3 regions of the Vibrio sp. 2134-1 genome follow, and region 3 is predicted to be linked to each of the others. Evidence: riboswitches for the same ligand, from Rfam matches in the RefSeq annotation. Region 3 holds a riboswitch; each other region holds the start of a gene.
What was found. Region 3 has a riboswitch for thiamine pyrophosphate ahead of thiB (thiamine ABC transporter substrate binding subunit). Riboswitches for the same ligand answer to the same signal wherever they lie in the genome.
Positions count from the first base shown of each region.

Region 1: it holds a riboswitch for thiamine pyrophosphate, as region 3 does, so the genes downstream of both, thiD (bifunctional hydroxymethylpyrimidine kinase/phosphomethylpyrimidine kinase) here and thiB (thiamine ABC transporter substrate binding subunit) in region 3, are expected to answer to the same signal.
Region 2: it holds a riboswitch for thiamine pyrophosphate, as region 3 does, so the genes downstream of both, thiC (phosphomethylpyrimidine synthase ThiC) here and thiB (thiamine ABC transporter substrate binding subunit) in region 3, are expected to answer to the same signal.

Region 1 is NZ_JAWOUS010000033.1:1,494-6,957, reverse strand. It holds partial or broken gene R7R78_RS22300 (ABC transporter permease) at 1-237, opposite strand, end outside; gene R7R78_RS22295 (ABC transporter ATP-binding protein) at 296-1,051, opposite strand; gene thiD (bifunctional hydroxymethylpyrimidine kinase/phosphomethylpyrimidine kinase) at 1,041-1,898, opposite strand; TPP riboswitch at 1,996-2,103, opposite strand; gene R7R78_RS22285 (TldD/PmbA family protein) at 2,415-3,800, shown strand; gene R7R78_RS22280 (TldD/PmbA family protein) at 3,800-5,143, shown strand; gene trmY (tRNA (pseudouridine(54)-N(1))-methyltransferase TrmY) at 5,222-5,464, opposite strand, start outside.
Region 2 is NZ_JAWOUS010000030.1:415-5,878, forward strand. It holds gene R7R78_RS21765 (multicopper oxidase family protein) at 42-1,424, shown strand; gene crcB (fluoride efflux transporter CrcB) at 1,548-1,931, shown strand; TPP riboswitch at 1,992-2,090, shown strand; gene thiC (phosphomethylpyrimidine synthase ThiC) at 2,254-4,194, shown strand; gene R7R78_RS21780 (thiamine phosphate synthase) at 4,194-5,464, shown strand, end outside.
Region 3 is NZ_JAWOUS010000005.1:55,921-61,384, reverse strand. It holds gene thiP (thiamine/thiamine pyrophosphate ABC transporter permease ThiP) at 1-1,392, opposite strand, end outside; gene thiB (thiamine ABC transporter substrate binding subunit) at 1,434-2,426, opposite strand; TPP riboswitch at 2,499-2,635, opposite strand; gene R7R78_RS08200 (flavin prenyltransferase UbiX) at 2,673-3,311, opposite strand; gene mpl (UDP-N-acetylmuramate:L-alanyl-gamma-D-glutamyl-meso-diaminopimelate ligase) at 3,317-4,675, opposite strand; gene fbp (class 1 fructose-bisphosphatase) at 4,988-5,464, shown strand, end outside.

The DNA.
Region 1 (5,464 bases), on a different contig from region 3:
GAACATCAGCATTTGCAATGCGAACAGCAAACCCATTGATAATCCAAGCGCCAAGCCAAGTAAAATCTCTTGCGCGGTAACCCAAGTATGTTTGAGCAGGACATCGTAACGAGTGACCAATCTATCCAGCACTTCAATTGGTGAAGGTAAGATGAAGCTTGGCATATCGAATATCACCACGACCAACTGCCACAATCCCAAGATCACCGCAGTGCTGATGACCAAGCGCAGAGCCGGATGTGTCACGCTTTCTTTTTTACCAATACGTGCCGAAACGGAGTTGTACTGAGTCATATCACTCATAGTCTTTCTCCAATTGGTCCAAAATCGCTTGTTGTAGCGCCGCGCATTCTCCATCGAGAACTCGTGGAGGCGTAGAACCCGGAACAACCAAGTGCTGAGCTTGCGCAGGTGAGCCTTGCAATACATAGAGTTGATGAGCTAATCGCACCGCTTCTTGTGGGTCGTGGGTAATCAGAACAACCGTCTTATCTTTCAATAATTCGGCAGACAAGGTTTGCAACTTATGGCGAGTAACCGCGTCCAGCGCAGAGAAGGGCTCATCCATCAGAACCAGAGGCTTGTCTTGCATCAGAGTACGAGCAAGGGCAACACGCTGTCTCATACCGCCAGAGAGCTGAGCTGGCTTAGCATCCGCGTAATCGGCGAGTCCCACTTGGCTGAGTAAAGTCAGTGCACGTTGTCTATTTTGCTCTGGTGCTTGCTCTTGAGAAAATCGAGAACTGAGGCAGACGTTGTCTAACACATTCAACCACGGTAGCAATAAATCCTGTTGAGCCATGTAAGCGATACGGTCATGCAGTGCAGCGCCATCGGTTGTGATGAGTTCGCCATGCCAGTCAACTTGGTCATCCAGTAGGCCAGCTAAGTAACGCAATATTGTGGTTTTCCCGCAGCCACTTCGTCCGAGTAATACCGTCCATTTACCGACGGGAATGGTCATGTTCATTCCTGCTAAAGTCGGTGTTTGGCTATCTTTGTATCGCAGGCTAGCATCGGAAAGCTGAATGCCAATCGCGTTAGCGAACATAGGTATGACCCGCAAAGAAGTGATTCACAGGGCCGTGACCTTTACCGACATCCAATTCATCAGCGTGTGCGATAGCTTGGCTGATGTACTGCTTACCAAGGTGCACCGCTTTGTGTAGGTTGTTGCCTTGGCTAAGGTAAGACGCAATGGCGGAAGACAGTGTACAGCCCGTACCGTGTGTGTTTTTGGTCGGAAAACGCTTGGCGCTGATTAACTCGGCACAGTCTTGCATGATCAGCAGATCGTTGCTGTTTTCATTTTCTTCAAGATGACCGCCTTTGAGCAGAATAGCTTTGGCACCAAGTGCACGAAGGTCGGTAATCATATCGTTCATTTCAGATTCTGATTGAGGCACTGGCTTACCCGTCAATGCTGCACCTTCTGGCAGGTTAGGAGTGATGATGTCTGCCAGTGGAATTAGTTCTTCTTTTAATGTGCTGATTGCTGATTGCTCAAGTAGCAAATCGCCGCTGGTGGCGACCATGACGGGATCAATCACAAGATGTTTAGGTTGGTATTGCTTAATCTTGTTAGCAACGACTTTAATGATGTTCGAATCCGCCAGCATGCCGACTTTTACCGCCACAATATTGAGATCGGTAAACACTGCATCGAGTTGGCTTTCAACGTGATCAAGAGGAATAGGGAAAATCGCAGAAACGCCTTGCGTGTTTTGTGAGGTGATGGCGGTAATCACTGAGCAGGCAAAGCTGCCAGTTGCGGACATCGCTTTGATATCGGCTTGGATGCCTGCGCCGCCGCCGCTGTCGGAGCCTGCGATGGTTAAGACAACAGGGGTAGGCAAGGCTGGCGTTTGATGTGAATGAGGTTGTGATTGCTGCGTCATGGTCGCTCCTACTACAAGACGTATAGGAACTGACTTTGACCGTTGCAGATAGATCGATTTTTCGACCGCTATCGCTTACCTAAGAGGGGCGACGAAAGGCAAAGTGTGCATAGTTCCCTACGTCAGTGCTAACTGAATCAGGTTCAACGGGTCTCGAATTTCGATCTCAGCCAACACTTGTCGTGTGGCCCCCCGACTATTTCGTTCGGATGATAGCAGGACCATTGCGGAAGGGATACGTTTTTTGAGCGTAATTATAATGAGTATTCAATTATGCGAGGTGAGTGATAAAGTAAGCACCTAAATGGTTTGCTGGGTGGAATTTACTAGTGCAACGCTCTGGTGAATGAGCAGAACCTGGAATATTTAATAAATAATCGTGGTCTCGTTAAGCAAGGATTAGCACAAAACAAGGTTAAAAAACTGTTAAAATTTAACGTGTTGCCAATTTAACTTTGTTGAACTTTTTCACAGTTAATTAGGAAGGCTAAGACGATCATCGAGCAAGGAGACTTCATGCTTAATTCTGTAACAGCGAAGTCAGTGATCGATCATGCTCTCTTTTTGGGGGCTGATTTCGCTGAACTATTCGTTGAACATCACCAAACCAACACTGTCCAGATCGCATCTGGTGAAGTGGATAAGGTTAACTCGGGTATCGATTTTGGTATCGGTATTCGTCTTTTTTTCGGTCATAAGGTGCTTTACGGTTACACCAACAGCACAGATGAAGCCGAACTAAAGCGCGTAACCTCGCTGCTTGCTGCAAAAGACAAGCGTGAGCAAATCGCGTCAGCGGGTTCTTTGAATTTGAACCGCTACCCAATCCAACATGGTTGCCGCATGCCGCTAAGTAAGGATGCTAACCTAGATTCAAAAATCGCGTTTCTATTGAAAGTTGACCAAGCCGCACGTGCTGAGAGTGAGCATATCAGCCAGTTTATTGGCAGCGTTCTTCAGCGCGAGCAACAAGTGTCTATCTTCAACTCAGAAGGTCTACACGTTGACGATACTCGCCACTACATTCGTGTTGCTGGTAACACTGTCGCGCAAAAAGGTAATGAGCAGTCTTCTGGTATGGAAGGTCCTGGCGCTCTTGCTGGTTGGGAATTCAGTGAACAGCTTGATGCCAAAGAGCTAGGTCAAACTATCGCGCAGCAAGCGTTAGTAAAACTTGGCGCGGATGCTTGTCCATCGGGTGAAATGCCGGTGGTGATTGGTAACGGCTTTGGCGGCGTTATCTTCCATGAAGCATGTGGTCACTTGCTAGAAACCACTTCAGTTGCGAAGAAAGCATCAGTATTCCACGACAAGATGGGCGAAATGGTTGCTCACACCGCGGTGAATGCAGTCGATGATGGCACCATGACCAACGAATGGGGCTCGATTCATGTTGATGACGAAGGCATGAAGACTCAGCGTACCCAATTGATCAAAGACGGTAAGCTAACCAGCTTTATGGTCGATAAAATGGGTGGCATGAAGACAGGTTACGAACCTACGGGTTCTGGTCGTCGTCAAAACTACAAGTTCGCACCAACCTCGCGTATGCGTAATACCTTTATCGAAGAGGGCGAGCATTCACTTGATGACATGCTGGCAGGCATCGAGCGTGGTATCTATGCGAAGAAGATGGGCGGTGGCTCGGTTCAACCGGGTACGGGTGAGTTTAACTTTGCTGTTCGTGAAGCTTATCTCATTGAAAATGGCAAAATCACCAAGCCTCTGAAAACAGCAACGCTGATCAGCACGGGTCCAAAAGTGTTGAAAGAAATCAGCATGGTCGGCAAAGACATGGCACTTGCGCCGGGCATGTGTGGTTCCGTAAGTGGTTCAGTACCAACAACAGTCGGTCAGCCAACACTGAAAGTCGATAACATTCTGGTAGGAGGCGGTAACTAATGAGCCAAGAACAACAACTTCTTAATGCGGTTGATTACGTCCTATCAGAAGCAAAACGCCAAGGTGCAGAAGCGGACGTCATTGTAAACCGCAACAGCAGCTTTTCTCTGAAAGCGAACCAAGGAAAGCTGGATGAGTACAAAGTAAGCTCAAGCCAAGTGCTGGGTGTTCGTGTTGTGAAAGATGCGCGTGTTGCAACGAGCTATTCTGAGTCGTTAGAACAACCAAGCTTAGATTTGATGCTGACTAATGCACTGCAAAGCGCTCGTTTTTCCAAGCAAGATGAACATCAGACCATTAGTTGTGTGAACAGCCAAATCACGACTGACGTGGCTGAGATTGCTCAAGAAGACACAACTTCGGTTGATGAAAAAATTGAACTGTCTCTCGCACTTGAGCAAGGCGTAGTGGCTCTGCCTCACGCTTCTAGCGCACCATACAATGGTTACAGTGACGGTGAAACTCAGCTCATCATCGCGAATACTCAAGGTACGTTATGTCAACATTTCGAGCGATCGTTCACTTGTTACGCGTATACCTTGTTTGAAAAAGACGGCAAACAGTCGATGGCGGGAAGAATGTCGCTAGGTCGCCGTTTTGATGAGTTGGCTCCAGCTTATTGTATAGAAGGCGGTTACAAGCTTGCTCGTGATCTTCTTGAAGGTGTACCGGTTGCGACGGGTAACTACCCCGCTATTTTCCACATCAATGCGCTGGCAAGTTTATTCGGTGCTTTCGGCAGTGCTTTCTCTGGCGTAAGCGCGATGAAAGGCATTACGCCACTGGGTGATAAGCTTGGTCAACGTGTTGCGAGTGATTTAATTACCTTTACTGATACGGCTTACATGCCAAATGGTATGGCAATCGCAAGTTTTGATAGTGAAGGCTTTGCTACTCAAGACAATGTGATGATTGCTAATGGCCAACTGAATACGCTATTGCACAATAGCCAAACAGCGAATTATTTGGGTGCAGTGTCGACGGCAAGTGCCGCTCGCGGTGCAAAATCGAGCTTAGACGTATCAGCGAATCACAAAGTGATTGCGACAGGCAACAGCAGTGCATCAGAAGTAAAAGCGGGAGAGTACCTAGAGTTAGTCGAGCTTCAAGGTGTCCATTCTGGTGCGGATGCAGTGAGTGGTGATTTCTCATTTGGTGCGAGTGGCTTCTTGTGCCGTGATGGAGAGCGCGTTCAACCAGTTCGTGGGATCACGGTAGCGGGTAACTTCTACAAGATGCTGCAAGAAGTTGAGGCAGTGGGTGATACTCAGTTAATTAACGATAGCCGAACTTTCTTCTCGCCAGACGTTCGTTTTGCTCGTTTGAGCATTGGTGGTAAGTAAACTTAGCATCCCTATAGAAACAAAAAAGAGGACTCAATGGAGTCCTCTTTCATTGTCTAGCAACGTGTGCGTGAATAACTAGAATTCGCGTATGTCCAACTCATTGTGGATCAATACCACACACTGAGAAGCGAAAAGCATCTTAGGACCTAAGCTGATCTTCTCTGTGCCAAGGCGCTTTAAGCTGTTAAAAGACTTTTTCGGCATCGGTATATGGTCAGTTAGCAAGAAACATGGATTTTCACCAATTTCTGCATCACGAACAAATTCGCCTTTCTTATCCAACATATATAGTTGGTGATCTTCTGCCAGCTCTTGTAC
Region 2 (5,464 bases), on a different contig from region 3:
TTAGTTACACTCAACCGATCTGGATTAATGAGTAACTATGTATGGATATATCTCGTCGACGCTTTCTTCAATCATCCTTAGCAATCTCCGCGCTTACCGTTCTACCTGCATGTTCTCTATCTAGGAGCACTAATAAGCAGAGGCAATATATATACGATATCACTGCAGAGCCTTCTACTGCAGAATTGATCCCTGGGTTTAACACAGACGTACTCGCATTTAATGGTTCGATTCCAGCGCCTACGATTCGTTGTCGCCAAGGCGAGAAAGTTATAATTAGGTTTACTAACAAGCTTTCAGAGCCGACTACAATCCACTGGCATGGCTTGCGAATCCCTATTGAAATGGATGGTGTACCTTTCTTAAGCCAGCCGCCTATCATGCCGGGTGAAACATTCGTTTATGAATTTACACCGCCAGATGCAGGCACGTTTTGGTATCACCCCCACATGAATAGCGTTAAGCAACTTGGTATGGGCTTAGTTGGGCTAATTATCGTTGAAGAGGCTGAGCCTGTTCTATTTGATGAAGAACAGGAAATAGTTCTAAAGCATTGGCATTTAGACAAACAAGGTCAGTGGAAGAACCTTATGGTACCGCGCTTGAGCGCTCGTATGGGGACTCCCGGAGAGTGGAGTAGCGTCAATGGTGTGCATGAACCTGTTTATACGCTGAAGCAGAATGCTACCACGCGATTAAGAATTGCTAATGTCGATAACACCATTACTTACCCGATCGCTATTGAAGGTGCAGAGGCTTGGGTTATCGCTATTGATGGTAACCCTGTTAAAACGCCTTACAAGCTCACTGAGCATAAAATTGGTCCAGGAATGAGGTTAGATGTCGGATTGATTGCTCCAAAGGCTGGAAAACGTGTTTATGTGCGTCAAATGAAAGGACGCTTCCCATTCCCTTTGTGCGAGTTTGACGTTGTTGAGTCTGATCTGTCGAACAACCAGAAACTGCCTTTATTACCTCTCAACCCTGTGCCAGCTCTCGATTTGAAAAATGCAGAGCAAATCGATTATGTGTTTGAGTGGGAGGGGGCGATCACTCCTGCTGATAAATCGGGCAAAGCGATCCCCCAATTCTGGCTGATGAACAAACGGGCTTGGGAGGGAATGAGCAAAGATAATATTCCAGCGCCGCTTTCAACATTGGAGATGGGAAAAACCTATATCTTCAACCTAAAGAACGTCACCCAATATCATCATCCTATTCATCTTCATGGACACACATTTACGGTTCTTGAGTTAGATGGCAAAAAACTCGACGAACCGTTTCATACCGATACGGTCTTACTTGGAAAAAACGGCAGTGCGAAAGCGGCATTTGTTGCAGATAACCCAGGGCGTTGGATGTACCATTGTCATGTAATTGAACATATGAAGACGGGTTTGATGGGTTACATTGAAGTAAAGTGACTCCTGTAACTTTTAAAATCTTGATAAGTTTTAAGCGCTATACTTTGCTGAATTCTAAGATTGTATAATCACTATTGCCGTAAATTTGATTACAATGTCGCCATTAACTTTTCTGGGGGAATTATGGGACAACTATCCGTTTTGGGTTTTATTGCATTGGGTGGTGCATTTGGTGCATGTTCTCGTTACTTAATTTCTGAACTTTGTGTCATTTTATTGGGGCGTGGTTTTCCATATGGTACGTTAACCGTTAACGTTGTTGGCTCATTTATGATGGGCTTATTGATAGCAGCTTTCGATAATGAACTTTTGGCAACGGAACCTTGGCGACAAGTGATTGGCTTGGGTTTTTTAGGGGCACTAACGACGTTTTCCACCTTCTCGATGGATAATGTGTTGCTTATGCAGCAGGGCGCTTTCTTTAAGATGGGGTTGAACGTATTGTTGAATGTCGTGTTAAGTATTTCAGCTGCGTGGATAGGCTTTCAATTATTGATGCGCAGCTAGCAAAGTAGTTAAAAATTGAACAGGTCGGCTTGGTTTCACCAAGCCGTTTTTATATACTGACATCACTTGTCGGAGTGCCATAAGGCTGAGACCGTTAATTCGGGATCCGTTGAACCTGATCAGATTAGAATCTGCGAAGGGAACAAGAGAAGATATTCACACCGGAGTTCTTTCTGGTTGATCTATCAAAAGTCGAATGTTGTTACAGGCAAATATCGTAAGCTTTAACTAGCCTTAATTTGACTCCTCTTGTCGCATCTATCCGCCAAGCATTTTTATCCAATTACTTTTTATCTAGTATAACAAAGCAAGGAAAAATGCTATGTCGAGTCGCAAACAAGCGAGACTGGAAGCAAAACAGTTCATTGATACACTCTCGGTACAACCGTACCCCAATTCAAGCAAAGTCTACGTAGAAGGCTCACGTCCAGATATTCGTGTGCCAATGCGTGAAATATCACTCGCCGATAGCCTTATTGGAGGCACAAAAGAAGCGCCTATTTTCGAGCCTAATGAGCCAGTACGCGTTTACGATACCTCGGGTGTATACACAGATCCAGAGCACACCATAGACCTCTATAGCGGCTTACCTAAGCTGAGAGAAGGGTGGATTGAAGAGCGTGCCGATACTGAGCTACTTGATGAAGTAAGCTCGGTGTACACCAAAGAACGCTTAGAAGACGAAACACTAGACGATCTTCGTTACGGTAATCTACCACGTATTCGACGTGCCAAAGATGGCCATTGTGTGACCCAATTGCACTATGCTCGCAAAGGTATTATTACCCCAGAAATGGAATATATCGCGCTGCGTGAAAACATGGGGCGTGCCAAGTATCGCGATGAAGTGCTGAATCAACAGCATCCGGGTCAAAGCTTTGGTGCGAACCTACCAAAGGACATTACTGCAGAGTTTGTGCGTAAAGAAGTCGCCGAAGGTCGCGCTATTATCCCTTCTAATATCAACCACCCAGAATCCGAACCAATGATCATTGGGCGTAATTTTTTGGTCAAAGTGAACGCCAACATCGGTAACTCATCGGTCACTTCTTCGATTGAAGAAGAAGTAGAGAAACTAGTGTGGGCGACGCGCTGGGGTGGCGATACCGTTATGGATCTCTCTACTGGACGCAATATTCACGAAACTCGCGAGTGGATTCTACGTAACAGTCCGGTTCCGATCGGTACCGTGCCAATGTACCAAGCGCTTGAGAAAGTGAACGGTGTTGCGGAAAACCTTAACTGGGAAGTGATGCGCGATACCCTGATTGAGCAAGCAGAGCAGGGCGTTGACTACTTTACTATCCATGCCGGTTTACTACTTCGTTATGTGCCAATGACTGCAAAACGCGTTACTGGCATCGTCTCTCGTGGTGGTTCTATCATCGCGAAATGGTGTTTAGCGCATCACCAAGAAAGCTTCTTATATACCCACTTCCGAGAGATCTGTGAAATCTGTGCTAAGTATGATGTGGCACTTTCTCTCGGTGATGGTCTGCGTCCTGGCTCGGTGGCCGATGCTAACGACGAAGCGCAATTTGCAGAGCTTCGTACCCTTGGTGAGTTAACCAAGATAGCGTGGGAATACGACGTACAGGTGATTATCGAAGGTCCTGGTCATGTTCCAATGCACATGATCAAAGAGAACATGGAAGAACAGTTAGAGCACTGCCATGAAGCTCCTTTCTATACCCTTGGCCCATTGACGACAGACGTTGCTCCAGGTTACGACCATATTACTTCAGGTATTGGTGCTGCCATGATTGGCTGGTATGGCTGTGCGATGCTTTGCTACGTCACTCCTAAAGAGCATCTTGGTTTACCAAACAAAGAAGACGTGAAAGTAGGCATGATAACTTACAAGCTTGCTGCGCACGCCGCGGATTTGGCGAAGGGACATCCTGGTGCACAAGTTCGTGATAACGCGCTTTCTAAAGCTCGCTTCGAGTTCCGCTGGGAAGACCAATTCAACTTGTCACTCGATCCAGATACCGCGCGCGCTTTCCATGATGAAACCTTACCTCAAGAGTCCGGCAAAGTTGCTCACTTCTGTTCGATGTGCGGACCAAAGTTCTGCTCGATGAAGATTTCGCAAGAGGTACGAGAGTACGCGAAAGACACTGAGCAAGTTGCTGCGGACCAAGCTATCTCGATTAAAATGCTAGATGATCCTCTTGAAGGGATGCGTCAGAAATCGCAAGAATTTAGAGAGTCAGGTTCCGAGCTATACCACCCAGCAGCACATGCCGAGGTAAGTGACTAATGAGCAAAATCCTTATTCCGTCATCGTTGATTGAACTGACAGGTTTAGTTCAGCAATGTTTGTTGTTGGCGAAAGAACAGGGTTTTAGCATAGAAGACATTGAGTTGGGTGTGAGCCCAACTCAATCTATTCAGCTTGTTCGCGACCAACAGACCACACGCATAACGACAGATCTTATTAATGGTTATGACTCTGAGAATGAGAGTTCATTTGTGCTCTATTACCGCTCTGCTTTATCGGTAGAAGCGTGTGCTAAGCAACCGTCGAAAGCGATTTATATTGGCATTGCTGATACGCATGTATCCGATGAAAAGGAGAAAGTGCTTCAGCTTGATATCTGGCGTCACCCAATTAACAACGAAGTGAGAGCGCTTTCCGTTAAGTCCAAATTCAACGCAATATTCGATCCCGAACATCACCTTGCTTGGATAGTAACGCTGACAGTACTCGATTTTCCTATCGAAGATGCGTTAACACTTGCTCGAGGAATGCTAACTCAACAAGCGAATGTTTCACGTGAAACACTGTCGAATGACAACCTTGGTGAGGGAAGATCTACTCAGTGGGCTGACCAATTTGATGATTTCCCCACACCTGTACTAGAGGATAACCGGCTAGGTATTCAAGTTGGTTGGTCTGCACAAGGTGAGAGCGTTAGCTTTCCAACTCTAACTAAGCAAAGTCTAGGGCTCTATCCAGTCGTTGATGATGTTGCTTGGATTGAGCGTCTACTGCCATTAGGCATCAACACTATTCAACTGCGAATCAAGAACCCACAACAAGCCGATTTAGAACAACAGATCATTCGAGCAATTGAGCTAGGTCGTCAGTATCAAGCACAAGTGTTCATCAATGACTATTGGCAGTTGGCAATCAAGCATGGCGCTTATGGCGTTCACCTAGGACAAGAAGACATAGAAGAATCGAATTTGGCTCAGATAACTAGAGCCGGCATTCGTCTTGGTCTTTCTACGCATGGTTATTACGAACTACTGCGCATCGTACAAATTCATCCTAGCTACATCGCACTAGGGCATATTTTCCCAACCACCACAAAACAGATGCCATCGAAACCACAAGGTTTGGTGCGCTTGGCTTTGTATCAAAAGCTGATTGATAGCATTCCTTATACAAATACAGAGGCTGCTTTCAGAACTTCAAAAGACAAAGAAGTAAGTGACTATGTGCTTGGCTTTCCGACGGTTGCGATTGGTGGTATTGACCAATCTAATGCAGACCAAGTTTGGCGCATGGGCGTCTCTAGTTTGGC
Region 3 (5,464 bases):
CATAAAGCTGATCGCAAACGCATGTGCAAACGGCTTGCGTAGCGCCTGCCACTCCACCACTTTAAACCGTTGCCAGCCACGCATGCCTAAGCTGGCACATACATACTGATACTGTTGTTCAATGTGCAGCATTGGCTGCGCTAGCGTTTTGATCACGTAAGGCAAAGCCATCAAACCGTTCACCAAAATCACGACAAAAAATGCCAAGCTAAAAACATCGGTAAATGCGCGCAGTAGTAAGAATAAACCGGTGCTAATCACCAGACCTGGAGTCACCAAAATAATGGTGCCGATTAACTCTATCTGATCGGCTCGCGTGTTTTTGTACTGCAACCGCCAACGGCGACTGGTCAATAGTATGGACACCCCTGCAGCGACCGCAAGCGCGCTAGCGACACAGGCGACTTTGAGGGAGTTCAATAGCGCAAACCAAAAACGCTCATCGGTTAATACTGTCCAAACTTGTTGGTTGATGCCACTCAGTAACACCATCAATAACGGCGGTATTACCAGTAAAAAGGCACCTATGATCCAAAAGCTATCCCAAGCTTTTGACCACCCATGATCCTTCGTTAAATATTGCTGTACCGATGTGCTTCCAGCACTGATAGAAACAGGCCTTGTTAACTTCTGCACACCAATAGCAAGCAGTCCACATAACAGCATCTGCCACAGCGCCAATAACGCCCCAGCTTGTAAATCAAAATCAAACTTAATCGCTTGGTAAATGGCCAATTCAATGGTGGTGGATTTTGGCCCGCCCCCCAACGCCATTACAGTGGCAAAACTGGTAAAGCACAACATAAACACCAACCCACAAACGTGGGGAAGCTGCTGCCTTAAACGCGGCCATTCTACCCAGCGAAACTTATCCCAATGGCTCATCCCAAGATGCGCGCAAAGCTTATGCTGCTCGGCAGGAATAGACTCCAAGGCTTGCAGAAGCAATCGTGCCGCGTAAGGTAAATTAAAGAACACATGGGCGAGTAAAATGCCGTTCAAACCGTAAATAGAGAATGGCAGTTTAGTGTCGAAACTTTGCAACCACTGCGCCAACAAACCACTGTTGCCATAAATCGCTAACAGCCCAAAAACACCAACCAAAACCGGCAAAACCAGTGTCGATGCAAACAGCTTAAGCAGTAATGATTTACCAATAAATTGGCGACGCGAAAGTGCGTGCGCTACTGGAATGGCAAAGCCAACACTGAGCAATGTGGAAAGAAACGCTTGGTAGAAACTGAACTTGGTGACATGTTGATAGTACGGGTCGCCCCATACCACAGACACATCAAGTGAAGGGGCTTGAACAATCAAAGCACCTAGGGCAGAAATAACAAAGGTCGCGATGATCATCGCGACCCCTAAACCTATTTTTGGAACAGAATTCAAAGGTAAAACCTATCTCATTCAGATGAGGGTGGAAACGTCAGCTAAAACGTCAATGCGCTTTGCCATTCGCGAATCCAAGACTTACGCATTTTTGCCACTTCATCAGCACTAAAGCTCAACGACTTGCTTGGAACACTCAAAGTTTCAAAACCTTTAGGTAACTCAACGTCAGTGACTGGGTACATCCAGTTACCCGTTGGCATCGCCGATTGGAACTCATCACTTAAAATGAAACTCATAAATTGATCAGCAAGTTCTGAGTTTTTTGCCCCTTTCACTTTGGCGGCTACTTCAACTTGCATGTAGTGGCCTTCAGCAAAATTCGCCGTAGCAAACTTCGAATCGTTTTCCGCAATTAAGTGGTACGCAGGTGAAGTGGTGTAAGAAAGCACTAAATCGGACTCACCATTGAGGAACATAGAATACGCCTCAGACCAACCTTTCGTGACCGTTACGGTTTTGCTCGCTAGCTTCTGCCACGCTTGCGTCACATCGTCGCCATAAATAGATTTCATCCATAGCATTAAGCCTTGGCCCGGCGTTGAAGTCCGCGGATCTTGGTAAATCACTTTCAGATCGTCGCGCGTTTCCACCAGCTCTTTCATGCTTTTCGGCGGATTAGCCAGTTTCTCTTTGTTGTACACAAACGCGAAGTAGCCGTAATCGTACGGTACAAACGTCGTGTCACTCCAACCGTTTGGTAACACTGTATTGGACGTATCTACATTGTGCTCGGCAAGCAGACCGGTTTTCTTCGCTTCTGCCATCAGATTGTTATCCAAACCTAATACGATGTCCGCTTTGCTATTACCGCCTTCAAGACGAAGACGATTCAGAATCGACACACCATCGTCCAACGCTACGAAGTTAACGTCACAGCCACATTTTGCTTCAAAAGCTTGCTCGATTTTAGGACCCGGCCCCCAATCTGCGGCAAAAGAATCGTAGGTATAAATAGTTAATGGGTTTTCAGCAGCAAACGCTGAAGTTGAAGTAATTACAGCTAGGGCAATCAGATTTAGAGTGGGTTTCACTGCTCGCTCTCCATGAGTATTTCAGAGAAATAAGTTGAGCGGCACAGGGTTTGAGGCGGCTATTAAGGACTTCCAATATCCAGACTCAATTCCTACGCCAGCATTATCTGGTTCAGGTAATACGGGTCCCTAGTTAAACACTTAGGTCTCAGCGCCCCAATGCATTGATTGACTCAATGCTAAATGGGTTTGCTCCCCGATGAGTTGGATGGATTGTAAAGGTATTTGAGTGGTTACACAATCAGCTCACGAGCGCTGGTCATAACCCCAACGAGGCACCAAACCTTGCTCAATACCTAAGTGGTCAAGAATTCTCGCCACCATAAAATCCACTAAGTCTTCAATACTCTTTGGCTGATGATAGAAGCCTGGAGCTGCTGGCATGATGGTGACGCCCATTTGCGACAGTTTGTGCATGTTCTCCAGATGTAGCGTTGAAAATGGTGTTTCGCGAACCACGAGCAACAGCTGCCCGCGCTCTTTCATTACCACATCAGCGGCCCGCTCGATCAAGTTATCTGACATACCATGCGCAATCGCTGCAACGCTTCCCGCAGAACATGGGCAAACCACCATTTGCTTTGGTGCAGCAGAACCAGACGCAACCGGTGAGAACCAGTCATCTTTACCGCAAACGGTGATGTTATTTCGATTGCAGTTCAGGTGCTCTACCAATGCTTGCTGCGCCGCTTCTGGGCCACTTGGTAGCTTAAGATTATGCTCGGTTGCCATCACAACACGAGCCGCCGAAGAAATCAGAACGTAGACATGATAATCCGCCGCAACCAAGCATTCTAAAAGACGAAGGCCGTAGGGAGCACCAGAAGCACCCGTTAATGCCAACGTGATGGCTTTTTTATGAGAGGGTTGTGTTTTGTTTTGCATATCAATCAGGCTTTTTGTTTTAACTGCTCAAGAAGTTTTCCGTGAATACCACCAAAGCCACCGTTGCTCATGACTAGAATTTGGTCACCTGGTCGCGCACGTTCGACGATCTTGGCTACAAAGTTATCTATATCCGCATCGACAAACGCTGGCTGTGTGCATTGGTCGGCAATGTCTTGCACAGACCACTCGATATTATCTGGCTGGAACAAGAAGACTTCATCTGCACTGTGTAGTGACTCTGCAAGTGTGTTTTTGTGTACACCTCGCTTCATGGTGGCAGAACGCGGCTCCAACACAGCAAGGATGTGTTTTTCACCTACCTTGTTACGCAAACCACCGACAGTAAGTTCAATTGCCGTTGGGTGATGCGCAAAATCATCGTAAACCGTCACACCTTGTTCTTCACCTTTCAGCTCTAAACGGCGCTTGGTATTGATGAAACGCCCTAATGCCTGGCAAGCAAGATCCGGAGTGACTCCAACATGTCGTGCAGCAGCGATTGCCATCAGCGCATTATCCACATTGTGGTCACCCACCAAATTCCATTCGACGGTACCAACCTTCTCGCCTTGCAACGCAACGTCAAATTTTGAGCCATCAAGCACTAATTTGTGCGCTTGCCAGTCGCCATCAACACCTGAAAACTGCTTTTCTGTCCAGCAACCACGCTCGAATACATCCGCCAAAGCTTGGTCTTGCTTCGGAGCTAAGATTAAGCCATTGCCGGGAACCGTTCGCACTAAATGATGGAATTGGCGCTTGATCGCTTCTAGATCATCGAAGATATCAGCATGATCAAACTCAAGATTGTTCATGATTAAAGTGCGAGGATGGTAATGCACAAACTTAGAACGCTTATCGAAAAAAGCACTGTCATATTCGTCCGCTTCAACGACAAAAAACATGCTTTCACCCAAACGAGCAGACACTCCGAAGTTACCGAGTACCCCACCGACTAAGAAACCCGGTTGATAACCACAATCTTCAAGTATCCAAGCAAGCATGCTCGACGTAGTCGTTTTCCCATGTGTACCCGATACCGCCAATACCCACCGATCATGCAGCAAAAACTCGTTGAGCCACTGCGGGCCAGAGGTGTAACGCATGTTAGTGTTGAGCACATGCTCGACACACGGGTTGCCACGGCTCATGGCATTACCAATCACAACAAGGTCTGGTTGAGGGTCGAGTTGAGACGGGTCGAAGCCTTCAATAATTTCAATACCTTGAGACTCAAGCAACGTGCTCATCGGTGGGTAAACGTTGGCATCAGAACCAGTGACTTTATGCCCTAATTGGCGCGCTAAAATCGCAGCGCCGCCCATAAATGTGCCACAGATACCCAAGATATGAATGTGCATAAACTAAACCTTGTAATGCGTTCTTTAATGCTTTCATTATCGCGATTACCGCCTGAAAAGCGAGTGACTTTAGCCTTCTTCTTGCAGTCCCTTTCACAAATATGACAAGGTTGAACACAGACTGTACAACCTCTTGCTTACTGATGAATCCCTCAAACAAGTCTACAAATAAATTGAGATCTCAAACAGTTACTTCATTACCATTAAAAAGATCTGCGACTTAAACTTACATCCAGCGCAATCGTTTAACATCCATAAAGAGATGCTCACTTGCGCACTACCCCCAATGAAATGAAAATGTAAGGATTAACCATGTCAGGACTGCGCACCCTAGGCGAGTTCATTGTCGAAAAACAAGCGGATTTCCCCCACGCTAGCGGTGATCTATCATCCCTTTTAGCCTCCATTCGTTTAGCTGCAAAAATCGTTAACCGCGAAATCAACGCAGCGGGTCTCGGTGATATCACTGGTGCTGTAGGCACGGAAAATGTCCAAGGTGAAGATCAGCAAAAGCTCGATGTTTACGCGAACGATAAGTTCAAAGCCGCGCTTGAAGCTCGTGATCAAGTGTGTGGCGTTGCCAGTGAAGAAGAAGACGAAGCAGTTGCGTTCAATAAAGAACTCAACCAAAACGCCAAATATGTAGTATTGATGGACCCACTTGATGGTTCTTCTAACATCGATGTGAACGTCTCTGTTGGTACTATCTTCTCGATTTACCGTCGTGTTTCTCCAATCGGTACTCCACCAACTGAAGAAGACTTCCTACAACCTGGTCACAAACAAGTG